Regions from separate parts of the Nonomuraea sp. NBC_00507 genome, predicted to be linked through region 2. Evidence: riboswitches for the same ligand, from Rfam matches in the RefSeq annotation. Region 2 holds a riboswitch; each other region holds the start of a gene.
What was found. Region 2 has a riboswitch for thiamine pyrophosphate ahead of thiO (glycine oxidase ThiO). Riboswitches for the same ligand answer to the same signal wherever they lie in the genome.
Positions count from the first base shown of each region.

Region 1: it holds a riboswitch for thiamine pyrophosphate, as region 2 does, so the genes downstream of both, thiC (phosphomethylpyrimidine synthase ThiC) here and thiO (glycine oxidase ThiO) in region 2, are expected to answer to the same signal.
Region 3: it holds a riboswitch for thiamine pyrophosphate, as region 2 does, so the genes downstream of both, OHA25_RS01890 (TenA family protein) here and thiO (glycine oxidase ThiO) in region 2, are expected to answer to the same signal.

Region 1 covers NZ_CP107853.1:11,948,425-11,954,617, forward strand. Annotated here, with positions in the region: gene OHA25_RS56825 (response regulator transcription factor) at 1-52, opposite strand, end outside; gene OHA25_RS56830 (sensor histidine kinase) at 49-1,431, opposite strand; gene OHA25_RS56835 (hypothetical protein) at 1,444-1,797, opposite strand; gene OHA25_RS56840 (SDR family oxidoreductase) at 1,922-2,707, shown strand; gene OHA25_RS56845 (SCO6745 family protein) at 2,704-3,537, shown strand; gene thiC (phosphomethylpyrimidine synthase ThiC) at 3,524-5,107, opposite strand; TPP riboswitch at 5,100-5,212, opposite strand; gene OHA25_RS56855 (class I SAM-dependent methyltransferase) at 5,264-5,869, shown strand; gene OHA25_RS56860 (hypothetical protein) at 5,908-6,193, shown strand, end outside.
Region 2 covers NZ_CP107853.1:9,608,674-9,614,866, reverse strand. Annotated here, with positions in the region: gene alc (allantoicase) at 1-259, shown strand, start outside; gene pknB (Stk1 family PASTA domain-containing Ser/Thr kinase) at 317-2,248, opposite strand; gene OHA25_RS46310 (thiazole synthase) at 2,492-3,247, opposite strand; gene thiS (sulfur carrier protein ThiS) at 3,240-3,431, opposite strand; gene thiO (glycine oxidase ThiO) at 3,437-4,825, opposite strand; TPP riboswitch at 4,815-4,931, opposite strand; gene OHA25_RS46295 (NAD(P)/FAD-dependent oxidoreductase) at 4,990-6,153, shown strand; gene OHA25_RS46290 (Rv2175c family DNA-binding protein) at 6,184-6,193, shown strand, end outside.
Region 3 covers NZ_CP107853.1:364,621-370,813, reverse strand. Annotated here, with positions in the region: gene OHA25_RS01905 (carbon starvation CstA family protein) at 1-1,402, shown strand, start outside; gene OHA25_RS01900 (MarR family winged helix-turn-helix transcriptional regulator) at 1,386-1,811, opposite strand; gene OHA25_RS01895 (maleylpyruvate isomerase family mycothiol-dependent enzyme) at 1,875-2,507, shown strand; gene OHA25_RS01890 (TenA family protein) at 2,511-3,185, opposite strand; TPP riboswitch at 3,173-3,268, opposite strand; gene OHA25_RS01885 (histidine phosphatase family protein) at 3,286-3,894, opposite strand; gene OHA25_RS01880 (DNA polymerase domain-containing protein) at 3,930-4,883, shown strand; gene OHA25_RS01875 (M20/M25/M40 family metallo-hydrolase) at 5,004-6,193, shown strand, end outside.

The sequences.
Region 1 (6,193 bases), 2.3 Mb from region 2:
CCACGAAGGAGGCGATCCTGGCCTCGTCCTCGGCGATCAGAATGCGGTTCACCGCACCTCCCACAGCGGGATGGACATGACAAAACAGGCCCCGCCGCCCGGGGCCTCGGTCACCTGTACCCAGCCCTCATGGGCCTCGGCGATGGATTTCACGATGGCCAGGCCGAGCCCGGACCCGTCATGGGCGCCGGTGCGGCCCGCCCCGCGGGTGAACCGGCCGAAGATGCGCTCCCGGTCGGCCGGCGCCACTCCGGGGCCGCTGTCGCGTACCCACAGCTCGGCCCGCCCGTCCCGGACGGCCGACCCCACGGCGATCAGGTCGCCGTCCTTCGTGTGCCGGAAAGCGTTGGCGACCAGCTGCATGAGCGCCTGCGTGAGCAGCTGGCGGTCGGCCGGCACGCGAGCCTCGGCCACCTCGTCCACCCGCCACTTCCGCTCGCCGAGCGCCCGCGCCTTGGCGACCACGCTGACCGTGAGGTCGGCCAGCTCGACGGTGTCCACGGCCAGGAAGCCCGGCTGCTCGGCCTTGGCGAGGGTGAGGAGGTCATCGACGATGCGGTTCATGCGCTCCAGCTCGTCGGTGACCAGGGCCAGCGTCTCAGCGCGGTCGGCCGGGTCGTCGCCCATGAGCTCGAGGTGGCCGCGGATGACGGTGATCGGCGTACGCAGCTCGTGCCCGGCGTCGTCGAGGAAGTTCCGCTGCGCCAAGAAGGCCCGTTCCAGCCGGTCCAGCATGTGGTTGAACGTGCCGGCGAGCGCGGCCACGTCGTCGTCACCCGGCACGTCCAATCTGCGGGTCAGGTCGGAGGAGTCGCTGATCTGCTCGGCCGTCTGGCTGACCAGCCGGACCGGCGCCAGCACCCGCCCGGCCACGAACCACCCGGCCGCCCCGGCCAGCGCCATCGCGGCCAGCGCGGACAACCCGAGCACCCGCACCGCCTCCACGATCTCACTACGGTGCCTGTCGTAGAAGATCGCCACCACGAGGTGGGCGGGGCGGGGGTCGGCGGTCACCCTGACCGGGATGACCGCGTAGCGGACCCTTCCCCCGGCGCTCTCGACATTCCCGCTGACCGTCCTGGTGGCCGCGGCCAGCCGCGCCACCAGGTCGTCGTCGGTGTCGAGACGCACGGGCGGCGGGATCGCCGTGATCCTGTGGGGCTGGCCGTCGACGATGCTGAAGAAGGTCTCATGCCGGTCCGGCGAGTTGATCGCGAGGTACCCCTCGAGCAGGACCTCGACGTCCGTGACGGCACGGTTGTTGTCCGCGTAGCTCCGCAGCTTGTCGACCTCGTTCTCGAGCTCGTGCCGCACCCGGTTGTCCAGGCCGGTCTGCAGGAAGGTCCAGGTCGCGAAGATCGAGACTGACAGGGCGAGGCCGACGACGACGAGCATCCAGCCCACGATCCGGGCACGGGCGCTCACTCGCATACGGCCTTCCCATCAGTCATCACCGTCATCGTCCCCGCCGTCGTCGCCGTCGTCATCGTCACCATCATCGCCGCCGGGCCTGGGAGACGGCGGTTTGACCGGCTCGGCCTTGGTCTTGCGCGGGGCAGGCCGCTTGCTCTCGGTCCGCTCGGACGTGCCGGCCGCATCGCCCGGCTGGCTCCGGCCAGGCGACGGGGATTGACTTCGATCAGCCGCCGGCGAGGCCGGGGCCGAAGGGGACGGCGTGACCACGACGGGCTCACCCAGGTCAGACCCTTGATCGGCCGCATTGACCAGTCCCACCGACAGCAGCCCGGCCACCGCCACACCCAGTCCGAGGAGCATCACCATCGCCCGCTGTTTCATGCCATCGACCTTGACGCCCTTCGAGGAGACCACGCTGAAGCCCAAATGAGAAAGCTCTCATCTGATCACGCTTTGTATAGAATATGGTTCTACATACCGGGCGGTCGGTTCAGGAGGAGCATCCATGCAGGTGCGGGACAAGGTCGTCGTGGTCACGGGTGCGGCGGGCGGGATCGGCCGGGCGCTGGCCCTGCGGTTCGCCGCGGAAGGCGCGGCGGGGGTGGTGGTCGCCGACCTCGACGAGGCGGGCGCGAGCGCGGTGGCCAAGGAGATCGGCGAGCGCGCGGTGCCCGCCCGGGTGGACGTGGCATCGGAGGCAGACGTCGCCGCCCTGGTGGACACCCCGTTCGGCCCCGTCGACCTGTTCTGCTCCAACGCCGGCATCATCGGCGGCCACGGCCTGGACGCCCCCGACCAGGAGTGGAGCGACCTGTACGCGATCAACGTCCTGGCCCACGTGTACGCCGCCCGCGCCGCCGTCCCCTCCATGATCGCCCGCGGCGGCGGCTACCTCCTGAACACCTGCTCCGCGGCCGGCCTGATCGGCTGCCCCGGAGACGCCCCGTACGCGGTCACGAAGGCGGCGGCGATCGCGTTCGCCGAGTGGGTCGCCATGCACTACAGCTCCCAGGGCATCAAGGTCAGCGTGTTGTGCCCGCAAGGGGTGCGGACGAACATGTACGAGCGCGGCCAGGAGGAGGACCACCTGACCGCCCGCGCGGTGGGCGCGTCGGGCACGATCCTCGACCCGGCCGACGTGGCCACCACCGTCGTCGAGGGCCTGGCGGCCGAGCGCTTCCACATATTCCCGCACCCGGAGGTGGCGGAGTTCGCGCGCCGCAAGGCGGAGGATCCCGACCGATGGCTGGCCGGGATGTCGCGCTTCATCGACTCCCTGACGACGTCATGACGGGCGACACGGCCGCGGCCCGCCGCGCCTGGCGCCGCCTGGAGCCCTTGCACGGCATGATCTACTTCGTTCCCGAGGCCGCCGCCCGCTACGCCAACCTCGGCCTCACCGGCATGTCCGGATATTTCGCCTCGCGTGGCGCTGCCTTCGGCCGGGCCTCCGCCGACCTGGTCATCGCCACCTTCTACAACTTCTGCCCCGACCTCGTACGCCGCTCCCTCCCCGCCGCCTGGGACGTGGTGACGCCGGAGCAGATGCTCGAGGCCCGCCTCGAAGCCGCCGACGAAGCCCTGCGCCGGGCGGGCATCCACGAGCTTCCTCACCTGGCCGAGACCCTCGACCTGGCCCGCCGCGCCGCCACGGCAGCCTGCGACCATCCCCAGGGCCGACCGCTCTTCGCCGCCCACGCCGCGCTCCCCTGGCCGGACGACCCGCTCCAGCAGCTCTGGCACGCCCAGACCCTGCTCCGCGAGTTCCGCGGCGACGGCCATGTGGCCACCCTCCTCGCCGAAGGCCTCACCGGCCTGGAAGCCCTGGTCCTCCATGCCGCCGGCGGCGAGGTCCCCGTCGCTTTCCTCAAGATCAGCCGTGCCTGGCCGGAGGAGGCATGGACGGCCGCGGAAGCCGGCCTCCACGCCCGCGGGCTCCTGGAAGGGGGCGCGCTGAGCGCAGCGGGCCAGGCGCTGCGCCGCCACCTCGAGGACCGTACGGACACCCTGGCCATGGCCGCGTACGGGGCGCTGGGCGAGGACGGCTGCGAGCGCCTGGCCGAACTCGCCCGCCCCTTCGGCCGCCGGGTCGTGGACGCGGGCCTGCTCAGCCTCGGCTGACGACCTGGCCCGGCAGGCTGCCGGGCTGATCGACGTAGACGGTGCCCCCGCGCTGCCGGAACTCCTCCGCCTTCTCCGCGTAGCCCGCCTGGCGGATGTCGTGGCTGATCCGCATGGAGCAGAACTTCGGCCCGCACATCGAGCAGAAGTGCGCGGTCTTGGCCGGCGCGGCAGGCAGGGTCTCGTCGTGGAAGGCGCGGGCGGTGCCGGGGTCGAGCGACAGGTCGAACTGGTCCTCCCAGCGGAACTCGAACCGCGCGTCCGACAGCGCGTCGTCCCACTCCTGCGCCCGCGGATGCCCCTTGGCCAGGTCCGCCGCATGGGCGGCGATCTTGTAGGTGATCACGCCGGTCTTGACGTCGTCCTTGTCCGGCAGGCCGAGGTGCTCCTTGGGGGTGACGTAGCAAAGCATGGCGGTGCCGTACCAGCCGATCATGGCGGCGCCGATGCCGGAGGTGATGTGGTCGTAGCCCGGGGCGATGTCGGTGATCAGCGGCCCGAGGGTGTAGAAGGGGGCGTCGTCGCAGAGCTCGCGCTGCAGGTCGACGTTCTCCTTGATCTTGTGCATGGGCACGTGTCCCGGGCCCTCGATCATGACCTGGACGTCGTGCTCACGTGCGACCCTGGTCAGCTCGCCGAGCGTGCGCAGCTCGGCGAACTGGGCCTCGTCGTTGGCGTCCGCGATCGAGCCGGGCCGCAGCCCGTCCCCGAGTGAGAACGACACGTCGTAACGAGCGAGGATCTCGCACATGTCGGCGAAGTGCTCGTACAGGAAGCTCTCACGGTGGTGCGCCAGGCACCAGGCGGCCATGATCGAGCCGCCGCGCGAGACGATGCCGGTCTTGCGGCCGGCGGTGAGCGGCACGTACGCCAGCCGCACCCCCGCGTGCACGGTCACGTAGTCCACACCCTGCTCGCACTGCTCGACGAGCGTGTCCCGGTAGATCTCCCACGACAGGTCCTCAGGACGGCCCTTGACCTTCTCCAACGCCTGGTAGATGGGCACGGTGCCGACCGGGACCGGCGAGTTGCGGATGATCCACTCACGGGTCTCGTGGATGTCCGGGCCGGTGGACAAGTCCATGATCGTGTCCGCGCCCCACCGCGTGGCCCAGGTCATCTTCTCGACCTCCTCCTCGATGGAGGACGTCACGGCCGAGTTGCCGATGTTGGCGTTGATCTTCACGAGGAAGTGGCGGCCGATGATCATCGGCTCGGACTCGGAGTGGTTGACGTTGGCGGGGATGATGGCCCGGCCGGCCGCGACCTCCTGGCGGACGAACTCGGCGTCGAGGCCCTCACGGACGGCCACGAACTCCATCTCCCTGGTGATCAGCCCCTTCCTGGCGCAGCCGACCTGGGTGACGGGCTGGCCGGCGGCGCGGCGGTCGCGTACCCACTGCTCGCGCAGGCGCGGCAGCCCGCGCCTGACGTCGGTCTCGATGGCGGGGTCGGTGTGCGGGCCTGACGTGTCGTACAGCGTCACCGTCGATCCGTTCGACAGACGCACCTGACGCATCGGCACATGGAGGTCACCGGTGTAAACCTTGGTAAAACGCGCGTCATGCATCGCGCAAACTCCCTTCGCCGGCATTATCCGGAGCAGGTTCTGGCGGTCGGCGGCTGTCAGCCGTCCTCTCAGCCCGGTCCGTACCGGGCTCCCGCGTTGGACGGCGATGATCGTACCCATCCCCGATGCCGCGCCAAACCTGGCATGATCCGGGTCATGGAGGATCCGACCCCCCGCACAACGGCGACCTACGACCGCATCGCCCCGGTTTTCGCCGAGCGCAGCCGGACCCGCAGCGGCGGCTTCCTGGCCTTCCGTCAGCGGTTCGCCGAGGTGGCGCGGGGGCCGGTGGCCGACCTGGGGTGTGGTCCTGGGCATGACGCGGCCTGGTTCCTGGAGCAGGGGCTGCCGGTGGTCGGGGTCGACCGCTCGACCGAGATGGCCAGGCTGGCCGCCGCCCAGAGGGTGCCCGCGGTGCTCGGTGACCTGCGCAGGCCGCCGCTCGCCCCCGGCTCACTGGCGGGTCTGTGGTGCTGTGCGGCGCTGCTCCACGTGCCCGCCGACGAGACCGAGCCGACGTTGCGCGCCTGGTCGGCGGCGCTGCGGCCGGGCGGCGTGCTCGGAATGAGCACTTCAGCCGGCGACCGGCAGGAATGGGAGCCGATCCCCTACGACACCGAGGTCTCCCGGTGGTTCGTGCACCGCGACCCCGACACGCTGCTGGCGATGCTGGAATCGACCGGGTTCGAGGTCCTGGAACACGGTCTGAGCACCACCCACCGCACCTGGCTCAGCGTGCTGGCGCGCCGGCGCGAGGTTTGACGAGCGCCCTGGGCGGTACGTCCCCATCAGGGGAAACCATGATGAAGATAGCCGCTGTCGCAGGACTCGTGGTGGTGGCCGCGTTGGGAGGGACCACCGCCGCTGGGGACGGCATGGACAAGCACGAAGTCAGCCAGGAGCAGTTCGACACCTTGATGGCCCAATGCCGCTACGCCAACACGGCGCGGGCGCGGACCCAGTGCCGCACGGACGTCAAGGCCATGTACCGGATCGGAGAGGCCGACCCCACGCTCGACTGCCGCACGTACTCCGGCGTGTCCGTCTGCGGCACGCTGAAGCTCAGCAGAGCCGAGCGCCAGTGCA
Region 2 (6,193 bases):
CGGCCGCGGCCTGATCCGGCTCGCCGAGATCGACACCACGAACCTGCTCTTCAACGCCCCCGGTTGGACCTCCCTGACGGGCCTCGACGGCGAAGGCCCGGCCACGCGCCAGGTGGACCTCCTGCCCCGGACCCGCCTCCAGCCCGACACCGCCCACCGCTTCAGACTCGACCACACGGACCCGATCACCCATGTACGTGTCGATGTCTACCCCGACGGCGGCCTGGCCCGAGTCCGCCTCCACGGTCACCTGACCTGACGCCCCGCCGGCTCGGGGCCGCCGTCGCGTCCACCGCGCATCCGGCTGACGGGGGCGTCAGTGCCAGAGGAGGACCGTGGTGCCGGGCGGGCGCTCGCTGTTGGGGAGGGGGCGCTGGAACTGCACCACGCCCCTGTTCCCGAGCCGCTGCACCCGCACCTTGAACCCGAGCGTCTCCAACTCCGACTTCGCGTCCTTGACGTCCTTGCCGATCACGCCGGGCACCAGGCGGAACTCCTGATCGTCACGTGCCTCGTCGTCGCCTCCGCGCCCGAACCAGTTGAGGAAGTCCTGGCAGCGCGCCACCGTGACCGTGACCTGCGCGCCAGGATCCACCTCGGACTTGGCCTTGGGCGTCTGGGCGATCACCGTGCACGGCTCGGCGTCGTCGTCCACCTCCTGGACCTGCACCTGGAAGCCCTGCTGGCCGAGGTAGGCGGCGGCTTCGTCCTTCGGCATGCCCGAGACGTCCGGCATGACCAGCCCGGCGCTCACGAAGATGGCGATCTTCGCGCCTTCCTTCACCTTCTCGCCGTTCTGCGGAGAACTGCGGATGACCTTGTCGCGCTCGACCTCAGTGTTGGCCACGCGCGTGACCGAGCCCACGGTCAGCCCGGCACTGGCGATCGCGGCGCGGGCTTCGTTGTCGGTCATGCCCTCGACGTCGGGCACGATCACGCGCTTGGGCCCGAGCGAGGGCACCAAGGTGATCATGGCGCCCTGCTCCACCTCGGTCTTGGCCACCGGGTCGGTCCTGAGGACGAGCCCTTCGGCCACGTTCTCGTCGTGTATGCCGTCCACCGTCTTGATCTTGAAGCCGTCCCTGGCGGCGGTCTTCTCGGCCACGTCCAGGCTCTTGCCCACCAGATCGGGCACGGGGACGTAATCGGGCTGGGCGAAGAACCACCCGGTCAGCGCGACCGCGACGACCATCACGCCCGCCAGCGTCACCAGGAACCAGTTGGGCCGGAACCCGCGCCGCTGCGGTATCTCGGCCCGCGGCTGGATCAGCGTGTGCGCGGGCGCCGCCTGCGGCGCCGACGGGGCGCCGTGCACACTCGTCCTGGCGTGCGGCTGGGACGGCGCGGGCTGGCGGAACGACCCATGAGGCTGGGAATGCGACAGCGGCGGAGTGGTCGTCCTGGGCAACATCCGGTGCGCGTCCACGGCCGCGACGAGCATGGCCGTCGCATCGGCGGGGCGGTCCCCCGGCTCGCGTGCCGTCGCGTGCGCCACGAGCGTGTCGAGCAGCGGCGGCACCTCGGGGACCACCGACGACGGCGCCGGCACGGTGTCGTGGACGTGCCGGTAGGCCACGGACATAGGCGTCTCGCCGTCGTACGGCTGCTGCCCCGTCACCAGCTCGAACAGCATGATGCCCGCGGCGTAGACGTCGCTGCGCACGTCGGCGGCGCCGGTCGTGACCTGCTCGGGCGCCATGTAACCGATCGTGCCGATCATCACGCCGGTACGGGTCTGGTTCGTCGCCTCGATGGCCCTGGCCAGGCCGAAGTCGACGACCTTGACCCGGCCGTCGTCGGTCAGCAGGACGTTTTCCGGCTTCACGTCACGGTGCACCAACCCGGCCTGGTGGGCCGCGCCGAGGGCGGCGAGCACCGGAATCATGATCTCCAGCGCCTCGCGGGCCGGCAGCCGGCCGCGCTCGCGCAGGATGTCACGCAGCGTCCGGCCGGGCACGTATTCCATCGACAGATAGACGACGTCGTTGTCGGTGCCCTGGTCGAAGACGTGCACCACGTTGGGGTGGGAAAGACTCGCCACCGACTTCGCCTCGCCGATGAACCTCCTGACGAACGCAGGGTCCTCGGCGAGCGAGCTGTGCATGACCTTCAACGCCACCGTCCGGTCGAGCCGGACGTCCAGCGCGAGGTAGACGGTCGCCATACCGCCCCGGGCGATCCGGCTTTCGATGCGATAACGCCCATCGAGGAGCCGCCCGACCAGGGGGTCCGCAGTCGTCGTGTCCACCCCGCTGAGTTTACGGGCGTTTTGCAACTCGCAGGGCCCGACCGCCCGAAACTGATGCGGAGCCGTGCCCGATGGAACGTGCCCAAGCTTCCCGAACCGGACACAGGCTCACCCGCGCCACCACCCCACCGCCGTTCACGCCCCGGCGGGGACGGACGGCGGAAGCGGGCCGTCGGCCGAGCCCGGCGTGGGCGGTGTCGCCTGGGTTGGGCGTTGGGCGTTGGGCGTTGGGCGTTGGGCGTGTCAGGGGGGCATGGGGGAGGACGCCTCGGCGTAGCGGCGGCGCGGGATGCGGCCCGCCTGCCGCGCCAGCCGCCCCGCCACCACCGCCGACTTCATGGCCGCGGCCATGAGATCGGGCCGCTGCGCCCGGGTGACCGCCGTGGCGAGCAGGACGGCGTCACAGCCCAGCTCCATCGCCAGCGCGGAGTCGCTGGCCGTGCCGATGCCGGCGTCGAGGATTACCGGCACCGAGGCGGCCTCCACGATCAGCTCGATGTTGTGCGGGTTGCGGATGCCCAGTCCCGAGCCGATCGGCGCTCCCAGGGGCATCACGGCCGCGCAGCCGGCCTGCTCCAGCCGCCGCGCCAGCGCCGGGTCGTCGCCGATGTACGGCAGGACCACGAATCCGTCCGCCACCAGCCGCTCGGCGGCGTCGAACGTCTCGATCGGGTCGGGCAGCAGCGTCCGCTCGTCGGCGATGACCTCGAGCTTGACCCAGTTCGTGCCGAGCGCCTCTCTGGCCAGCCGCGCCGTCAGCACGGCCTCGCCCGCCGTGAAGCAGCCGGCCGTGTTCGGGAGCACCTTGATGTCCCGTTTGCGCAGGACGTCCAGCACAGAGCCGCGGGCGGCCGGGTCGAGGCGCCGCATGGCGACCGTGGTCAGCTCGGTGCCGGACGCGGCCAGCGCCTGATCCAGCACCTCGAGGGAGGGCGCGCCGCCGGTCCCCATGATGAGCCGGGAGGAGAACTTCTCCCCGGCGATGATCAGATCATCCACCTTGCACCGCCGTCAGAACCTCCATGCGGTCCCGGTCGCTGAGCGCCGTCGTCTCCCAAGCGCTCCGCGTGACCACCTCGTCGTTCACAGCCACGGCCACCCCGGTGGTGGCCGTAGTCAACGTTCGTACGGCCTGCGCCACGGTCATGCCGTCGGCGACCTCGTGCGCGGCCCCGTTGATCATCACAATCATGAGATTTCCCGAAACCTCCCCGGCGAGCACAACGCCGCCAGCTCACCCTCATCGCCGCCCAAGCCGCCCAAGCCGCCCAAGCCGCCCAAGCCGCCCACGTCTCCCGAGCCGCCCGAGCTGCCTGAGCTGCCCGAGTCGGCCAGCACGAGGGCAGCCGTGAGCGGGGCGAGCAGCACGCCGCCCCGGTAATGCCCGGTGGCCAGGGTGAGCCCCGGTGTCCCGCTCGGGCCGATGATCGGCAGGTTGTCCGGCGTGCCCGGCCGCAGCCCGGCCACCACGTCGGCGACCTCCAGCTCGCTCACGCCCGGCACCAGCTCCCTGGCGTCCCGCAGCAGCTCGTAGAGTCCCCCCGCGGTCACCCTGGTGTCGAACCCCAGCTCCTCCTGGGTGGCGCCGACCACCAGCTCGCCATCGCCACGGGGGACCAGGTAGACGTAGGAGCCGTGCACGGTGCCGCGTACGCACCGGCTGAGCAGCGGCTGCGGGGAACGCAACCGCATGATCTGCCCCTTGACCGGCCGCACCGGCACGTCCGCCAGCTCGGCACTCCAGGCCCCGGCCGCCAGGACGACTCGCTCCGCCCTGATCTCGGACGGCTCTCGTGACGGCTCCAGGCGTACCCCGACGACCTTGCCGTCCGCGTCCCGCAGGAGACCCGCGGCGCGTGCCCGCACCAGCGGCACGCCCAGCCGGTCCAGAGCCACGAGCAGGGCCGCCGTCACCCGCCGCGGGTCCACCCAGGCGTCCTCGGGAGCGAGCAGCCCGCCGCGCACCGACGGGGCCAGCATGGGCTCCAGGCGCCGGCATTCGCGACCGGTCAGCCGCTCGACCGGCAGCCCGAGCTTGTCCATGTAGGCCGCCAGCTCGTCCAGCGCCGCCAGATCGTCGGCCCCGAACGCCACATCGAGCGTCCCGTCCGCCCGCAGGTCCAGCCCGCGCCGTGGCCCTTCGCCGATCTCCAGCCCGCCGGACGGCCCGACCCCGGGCCCGCCGGACGGCCCGACCCCGGGCCCGCCGGACGGCCCGACCCCGGGCCCGCCGGACGGCCCGGCCGCGGGCCCGTCGGAAGCGCCTGCGCGGGCACCCCGGCCTCCCGCATCCGCAACCGGCGTTTCGCCGTCGGATGCCGCCGGGCGCTCGGCCCAGCCCGCGTCCTCGGCCAGTTCGGCGGCGAAGGAGGGCCAGCGGCGCAGCGACGCCATCCCCAGTCGCAGCAGCGGCGTCTCCGTGTAGGTCACCTCGCTGACCGGGGCCAGCATCCCCGCCGCCGCGTGGGAGGCCCCCGAGGCCGGGGCCGGATCCACCACCGTGACCGGCCGCCCCGACCGGGCCAGCCGCCACGCGATGGACAGTCCGACGATGCCGCCGCCTACGATCACATCCACATGCGCTCCCTTCGCCGGCATGATCCGGATCAGGTGTCTTGCGGTCGAAGGCCCGCTGCAGCCTTCCTCTCAGCCCGGTAACGGCCGGACTCCCGCGCGTCTTACGTCCCCAGCCTACGGCCTCGGTGCGCCGCCGAAGCACGCCCCCCGTTAGGGTCTTGAACGTGGACCATGTCGTGGTGGTAGGAGCGGGCCTGGCAGGCGTCCGCACGGTGGAGACGCTGCGCGGGCGCGGGTTCGGCGGCAGGATCACCCTGATCGGGCAGGAGCGGCATCGCCCTTACGACCGCCCGCCGCTGTCGAAGAGCGTGCTGCTCGGCGAGGCCGATACCAGCTTCGTCGACACCGACCTGGACGCACTCGACGTCGCCTTCCGCCCGGGTGTGGGCGCCAAGGCGCTGCGCGCGGGCGTCGTGGAGACGACCGAGGGTGAGATCGGCTACGACGGGCTGGTCATCGCCACCGGATCCGAGCCGATCATGCTGCCCGGCGACGGTCCTCAGCACGTGCTGCGCACTCTCGACGACGCCCACGAGCTCAGGGCCATGCTGGTGCCCGGGGCCAGGGTCGCGATCATCGGCGCCGGCTGGATCGGCGCCGAGGTGGCCACCGCCGCCCGCCGCGCCGGCTGCGCGGTCACGGTGATCGAGGCGGCGGCCACCCCGCTCGCCACCGCCGTCGGCACGGAGATCGGGGCCCGCACCCAGCGCTGGTACGAGGGCATCGACCTGCGCCTGAACACCATGGTCCGGTCCGTGGACGAGGGCGGCGTGCGGCTGGTGGACGGCGAGTTCGTCGAGGCCCACGTGGTCGTGACCGGCATCGGCGTGCGGCCCGCCGTCGAATGGCTGGCCGACGCCGACATCGACCTGCACAACGGCGTCGTCGTCGACGAGCACCTGCGGGCCTCCCTGCCGAACACGGTCGCCGTCGGGGACTGCGCCGCCTGGTGGTCGCGCCGCTTCCACACCAGGCTCAGGATCGAGCACTGGGACACCGCGCTCAACGCCCCCGAGGTCGCCGCCGCGACGCTGCTGGGCGAGGACGAGGTGTACGACCCGGTGCCGTACTTCTGGTCGGAGCAGTTCGGGCACATGGTCCAATACGCCGGGCATCACCCGGCGGGGGAGCGGCTCATCTACCGCGGCGACCCGGAGGGCAAGTGGTCGGCCGTCTGGCTCGACGGCGACGGCGCTCTGGCCGCGGTGCTCGCCGTGGATCGGCCGCGAGATCTCGTCCAGGGACGCAGAATCATCGGCGCGGGACACCGTCTCGACGCGGAACGCCTGGTAGATCCAGAAGTGCCTCTACGAGATTGTGTTGTTTGAGCAAGCACGGCATGTGGTAGTTGTGGTTTCGTGACGCTTT
Region 3 (6,193 bases), 3.5 Mb from region 2:
GGAGTCCAGCTGGGCGCCGTTCTTCACGCTGAGCCCGTCGGCGCTGGCCTTGTGGCTGATCGCGTACGGCTTCGTCGCCGCCGTGCTGCCGGTGTGGATGTTGCTGGCGCCACGTGACTACCTGTCCACGTTCATGAAGATCGGCACGATCGTGCTGATCGCGATCGGCATCGCCATCACGATGCCGCCGATGCAGACCACCGCGTTCACCGACTTCGCCTTCAACGGCAAGGGGCCGGTCTTCGCGGGTTCGTTGTTCCCGTTCGTGTTCATCATCATCGCCTGTGGGGCGTTGTCGGGGTTCCACTCGCTGATCTCCTCCGGCACGACGCCCAAGATGATCCAGAAGGAGACCCAGGTCCGGATGATCGGGTACGGCTCCATGCTCATGGAGTCGTTCGTCGCCATCATGGCGATCACCGCGGCCTGTGTGCTGACCCCCGGGCTCTACTTCGCCATGAACTCCCCGGCCGGCGTCGTCGGGGCCACCGTGGAGACCGCCGCCCAGGCGGTCACGAACATGGGCTTCGTGATCACGCCCGAGGAACTGCAGGCCGCGGCGGCGGCCGTACAGGAGGAGACGCTGATCGCCCGGACGGGCGGCGCGCCCACGCTGGCCGTGGGCATCTCGCAGATCTTCTCCGGGTTCCTCGGGGGAGCGGCGCTGCAGGCGTTCTGGTACCACTTCGCGATCATGTTCGAGGCGCTGTTCATCCTCACCACCGTGGACGCCGGCACCCGGGTGGGGCGGTTCATGCTGCAGGACACGATCGGCAACCTGTGGAAGCCGATGGCGCGGGTGAGCTGGTGGCCGGGGCTGGTGGCCTCCAGCGCGGTGGTCGTGGCGGCCTGGGGTTACTTCCTCTACCAGGGCGTCAACGACCCGCTCGGCGGTATCAACCAGCTGTTCCCGCTCTTCGGCATCGCCAACCAGTTGCTCGCGGCGGTCGCGCTCACCGTGGCCACGACCCTGCTGATCAAGAGCGGGCGGCTCAAATGGGCCTGGGTGACGGCGGTGCCGCTGGCCTGGGACGTCGCCGTGACGCTGACGGCCAGCTACCAGAAGGTGTTCTCGCCCGACCCCGGGCTCGGCTTCTTCGCCCAGCGGGACCGCTATCAGGCGGCGCTCGACCAGGGACAGGTGCTCGCGCCCGCCAAGTCCATGGGCGCGATGCAGCAGATCGTGATCAACTCCACCGTGGACGGCATCCTGGCCGCGTTGTTCGCCGTCATGATCATCATCGTGATCCTGGACGCGGCCCGCGTGTGGGTGAAGGCGATCAGGACGCGGGAGCCGCTGCCGACGACGGAGGCGCCGTTCGAGGAGTCGAAGCTCCTGGCGCCGTCCGGGCTCATCCCCACCCGCGAGGAACGCGAGCTGATGGCTAAAACTCCTGGATGATGCGGCTCAGCGTGGCGTGCAGCTCGGCGAGGCCGTCCTCGCCGAGCAACACCGCCACCCGGCGCTCCACCTCGTCGATGGCGGCGTAGCCGATCTTCAGCGCGTGGTCGCCCCGCTCGGTGAAGACGATCAGCTTGGCGCGGCGGTCGGCCGGGTCGGGCATCCGGCGCAGGTAGCCCAGCCGCTCCAGGTCGTCCACCAGCGCCCCCATGGCCTGAGGGGTCATCTGGGCCTTCTCGGCGAGCCTGCTCAAGCGGATGCCCTGGTGCTCCATGTGGAAGAACACCGCCGAGTGCGCGGGCCGGATGTTCGCGTCGTACGCGTGGCCGGCCTCCTGCACGATGTTCTGCAGGCGCAGGTACGCCTCGTACAGCAGGGCCACGACGTGCGGCGGATGAGTGGCGGCCACGGGTCTTCTCCAAACTGCTAAGGGTGCCTTATATTAAGGCCACCTTAGCAATTGGGGTGTGCGATGAACCAGGAAGAGATCTGGGCTGCCCTCGAGATCGAGCGGCGCGGCCTGGCCGACCTGCTCGACTCGCTGCCGGAGCAGGACTGGGAGCGGCCGTCGCTGTGTGCTGGGTGGCAGGTGCGCGACGTGGCCGCCCACCTGGCGCTCGCCACTCGGATAAAGCTCGCGTCGGCGCTGGTCGAGTTCGTCAGGGCGCGCGGCAACTTCGACCGCATGGTCCACGACTCGGCGGTGCGGCACGCCAGGCTGCCGATCGGCGAGATCGTCGCGCAGGTGCGCGAGTCGGCCGGCTCGCGCCGCCGGGCGCCCTCGACCAAGCCGCTCGACCCGCTGTTCGACGCGCTCGTCCACGGCCAGGACATCACGGTGCCGCTCGGCATCGAGCGCGCCATGCCGCTCGGTCCGGCGCGAACCTGCGCCACCCACGTCTGGGAGCGCGGCTTCCCCTTCTACCCGCAGCGGCGGCTGCGCGGGCTCCGGCTCGTGGCCACCGACGTGGACTGGGCGGTCGGGGCCGGCGAGGTGGTGGAGGGACCCATCCAGGCGCTGCTCCTGCTGCTGAGCGGGCGTACGGCCGCGCTGCCGGGCCTCACCGGGGCGGGCACGGCGGCGCTGACAGCGCGCTTGCCGTAGCGGTCAGCGGGCGAGCCACTCCGCCGTCGGCCAGGTCTCGCGCCGCCAGGCGCTGTCCCAGAACATCCACTCGTACGCCGCCGCCGTGCAATAGGCCTCGGTCATGGCCTGTCTGGTCGCCTGGTCCGTGGTGGCGGCCAGCCGGTCGGCGATGGTCTTGGCCTGCTCGACGGAGGCCGCGAACCCCGGGTCCGAATAGGTGTCGATCCACTTCCGGTAGGGATGGTCCGGCACCTCACCGGTGCGCCCCAGCAGCGCCGTGCCGACGTCCTGGTAGATCCAGAAGCACGGCAGCACCGCCGCGGCCAGCACAGGGTACGGCGCGGCGAGCGCCGTGGCCTGCAGGAACGACGCGTACGCCAGGCAGGTCGGCGACGTGGCGATGCCGGCCGCGTCGGCGTCCAGCTCCTGGACGTAGCCGGCGTGCAGCAGGCGCTCGGCCGCCAGCGCGGTGTGCGCGCTCTGGGCGAAGAACGCCGCGTCCGCCGGGTCGGTGGCCCGCGCCGACGCCGTGGCCAGCGCCTTGGAGAACGCCTCCAGATAGCGGCCGTCCTGCACGATGTAGAACGCGAACCGGTCGCGGTCGAGCGTGCCGTCGCCGAGTGCGACGTTGAAGGGGTGGTCGTGGATGGCCTTCATCAACTCGGCCGTGCGCAGCCACATGTCATCGCAGAACATGACGTCCCTCCGCTAGTGCGAACTAGATCAGGTTCGACGGGTGTGATCTCAGCCCGGACGTCCGGGCACCCCGCGTCAACGGGCCCACTGTAACAAGGGGTCACTCGCGCAGCTCGGGCGGGAAGCCGGTCCAGCGGAGCTCGGCGGGCAGGTGGCGCATGTCGTTGAAGACGAGCACCGAGGACGGGCGATCGGGTGCGTACCTGATGACGGTCAGGGCGGCATTGCACTGGTTGATGCCGAGCCAGCGCCATTCCGGTGCGTCGAGCGCGGCGCGGACGAGCCAGCCGATGAGGAAGTTGTGCGTGACCACCAGCTCGTGCCGGGTTCCCTCCGTCACCGGACCCGTGAACGCACGCACGGCCTCGGCGGCGAGGGCCGGGCCGCGCTCGCGTTCGTCCGCGGGGAACTGGGCCAGGAAGCCGAGGAGGCGGTCGGCGTACTCCGGGGCGAGCTCCTCCTCGCGCGGCACGTACGGGATGTAGTCGCCGGCAGCCTCGCAGGCGCGCAGGGGGACGCCGGGAAGGTGCTCGCCGATCAGCCGGGCGGTCTGTGTCGTCCGGGGGAGCGGGCCGTGGTGGATGGCGGCGAAGGGGACCTCCCGCAGGCGCGAGCCGAGCAGCGCGGCCTGGCGGCGGCCATCGTCGGTCAGGGCGTGGCCGTTCGGTGTGGCTTCGCCATGGCGCGCGAGATACAGGTAACGGGTCATGGTCTGGCCCATTCTTCCCCGATATGGTGAGGCGGGTGAGCAGCGATGAGACGCGTGACGGGGTGGCCCTGAGCAACCTCGACCAGCCGCTGTTCGACGGGGCGGGCGCGACCAAGCGTGACCTGGTCGACTACCTCGACGCAGTTGCCGACCGGATCATCCCGGTCCTGCGCGACCGCGCGCTCTCCGTCATCCGGGTGCGCCCGGGGCAGGAGCCCTTCATGCAGAAGAACCTGCCCAAATACGCCCCCGCATGGGTGAAGCGGTTCTCCGTCTGGGCAGAGGCGTCGCGCCGGCAGGTGACGTATGCCGTGTGCGACGACCGCCGGACGCTGGTGTGGTTCGCCAACCAGCGGGCGGTCGAGTATCACCCGTCGCTGTTCGCCGGCGACCAGCCCACGCACATGGTGCTCGACCTCGACCCGCCCGAGGGCAGCGAGTCCTTCCAGCTGGCCGTGCGGGCCGCGTTCCTGGTCCGCCAGGCGCTGGAGGACTGCGGGCTGGCGGGCGCGGTGAAGACCAGCGGGGCCAAGGGCGTGCACGTGTTCGTGCCCGTAGTGCCGGGGACCGCCGTGGACGACCTGGCCGCGGCCACCCGCGCACTGGGGGCCCGTGCCGAGCGGGTGGATCCGGCGCTGGCCACGACGGCGTTCATCCGCGAGGATCGCGCGGGCAAGGTGTTCATCGACTCCACCAGGGCGGGCGGCGCCACCGTCGTGGCCGCCTACAGCCCGCGGGTGCGTCCCGGCGTGCCGGTGTCCTTCCCGGTGCCCTGGTCGGACCTCGACCGGGTGGCGCCGGGCGACTTCACCGTGCACACCGCGGCCGGGCTGCTCAAGGACGCCGACCCGTGGGCGGAGGCCATGCCTGCGCCGCAGCGGCTGCCCGCCGATCTGATCGAGGAGGGGCACACGATCCCGATCGCCCGGGTGCAGGCGATGCACGAGGGCAAGCGCCGCGCCGAGCTCCGTCGCCGGGATGCGGAGTAATAGTCCCTGATTTTGGTTTATTGGTAGGCATTCCCGGCGGTGCGAAGCCGGGATAATCTCGCGTTCGGGCGAAGCTCGGGGGGACATTACTCGCCTTTCTGTCCACAGGGAGCACCCCGCATGCGCAGAATCGTCATCGCACTCATCACCGCCCTCGCCTTGCCGCTCGCCCTGGCGGCTCCCGCCAACGCCGGCGGGCTGGACGACGCGTTCGCCAGCCTGCTCGTCAAGCAGGTCAAGGGCACGAACGTGCACAAGCATCTCCAGGCCCTGCAGAACATCGCCACCGCCAACGGCGGCAACCGCGCGGCCGGCACCAGCGGCTACGACGCCTCCCGCGACTACGTGGCGGACAAGCTACGCAAGGCCGGATACAAGGTCACGCTGAACCCGATCAACTTCGTCGAGAGCTGGAGCGAGAACACGCCGCCCACGCTGAACCTGACCGCGCCCAGCGCCAAGACCTACGTCCCCAACGAGGACTTCTTCTCCTTCCAGCCCTCCCCATCCGGTGACGTGACCGCGCAGGTCCAGGGTGTGGACCTGACGCTGCCGCCCACCCCCACACCGAGCTCGACCAGCGGCTGTGAGGCGGCCGACTTCGCCGGGTTCGTGGCGGGTCGCATCGCGCTCATCCAGCGTGGCACGTGCGCGTTCGTCAACAAGGTCCAGAACGCGGCCGCGGCCGGCGCGACCGGCATCATCGTGTTCAACGAGGGCCAGCCGGGGCGTACCGACGCGTTCGCGCTGGACATCGGCGAGTGGCGGGCCGGGATTCCTATGGTGTTCGCCGACTTCGCCGTGGGCAACGAGCTCGCAAGCACGGCCGGCGCGACCGTACGGCTCAAGGTCGACGCCAACCTCGTGCTCGGCACCGACGAGAACGTGATCGCCGAGAGCCGCTTCGGCGACCCGCGCAACGTCGTCATGGTCGGCGCCCACCTCGACAGCGTGCCCGAGGGACCCGGCATCAACGACAACGGCTCGGGCACCGCGGCGATCCTGGAGGTCGCCGAGGAGATGGGGCGCTACCCGATCAAGAACAAGGTCCGTTTCGCCTTCTGGGCAGCCGAGGAGATCGGGCTGCTGGGCTCCGACCAGTACGTCGGGTCGCTGTCCCAGGCGGAGCGGGACCGCATCAAGCTCTACCTCAACTTCGACATGGTGGCCTCCCCGAACTACGCCTACAAGTTGTATGACGGGGACAACTCCGACAACGTGGGTTCCCCGGCGGGTCCGCCCGGATCGGCCGAGATCGAGAAGCAGCTCGCGGCGTTCTACGGCTCCCGCAACCTGCCCACCGTCGGCAC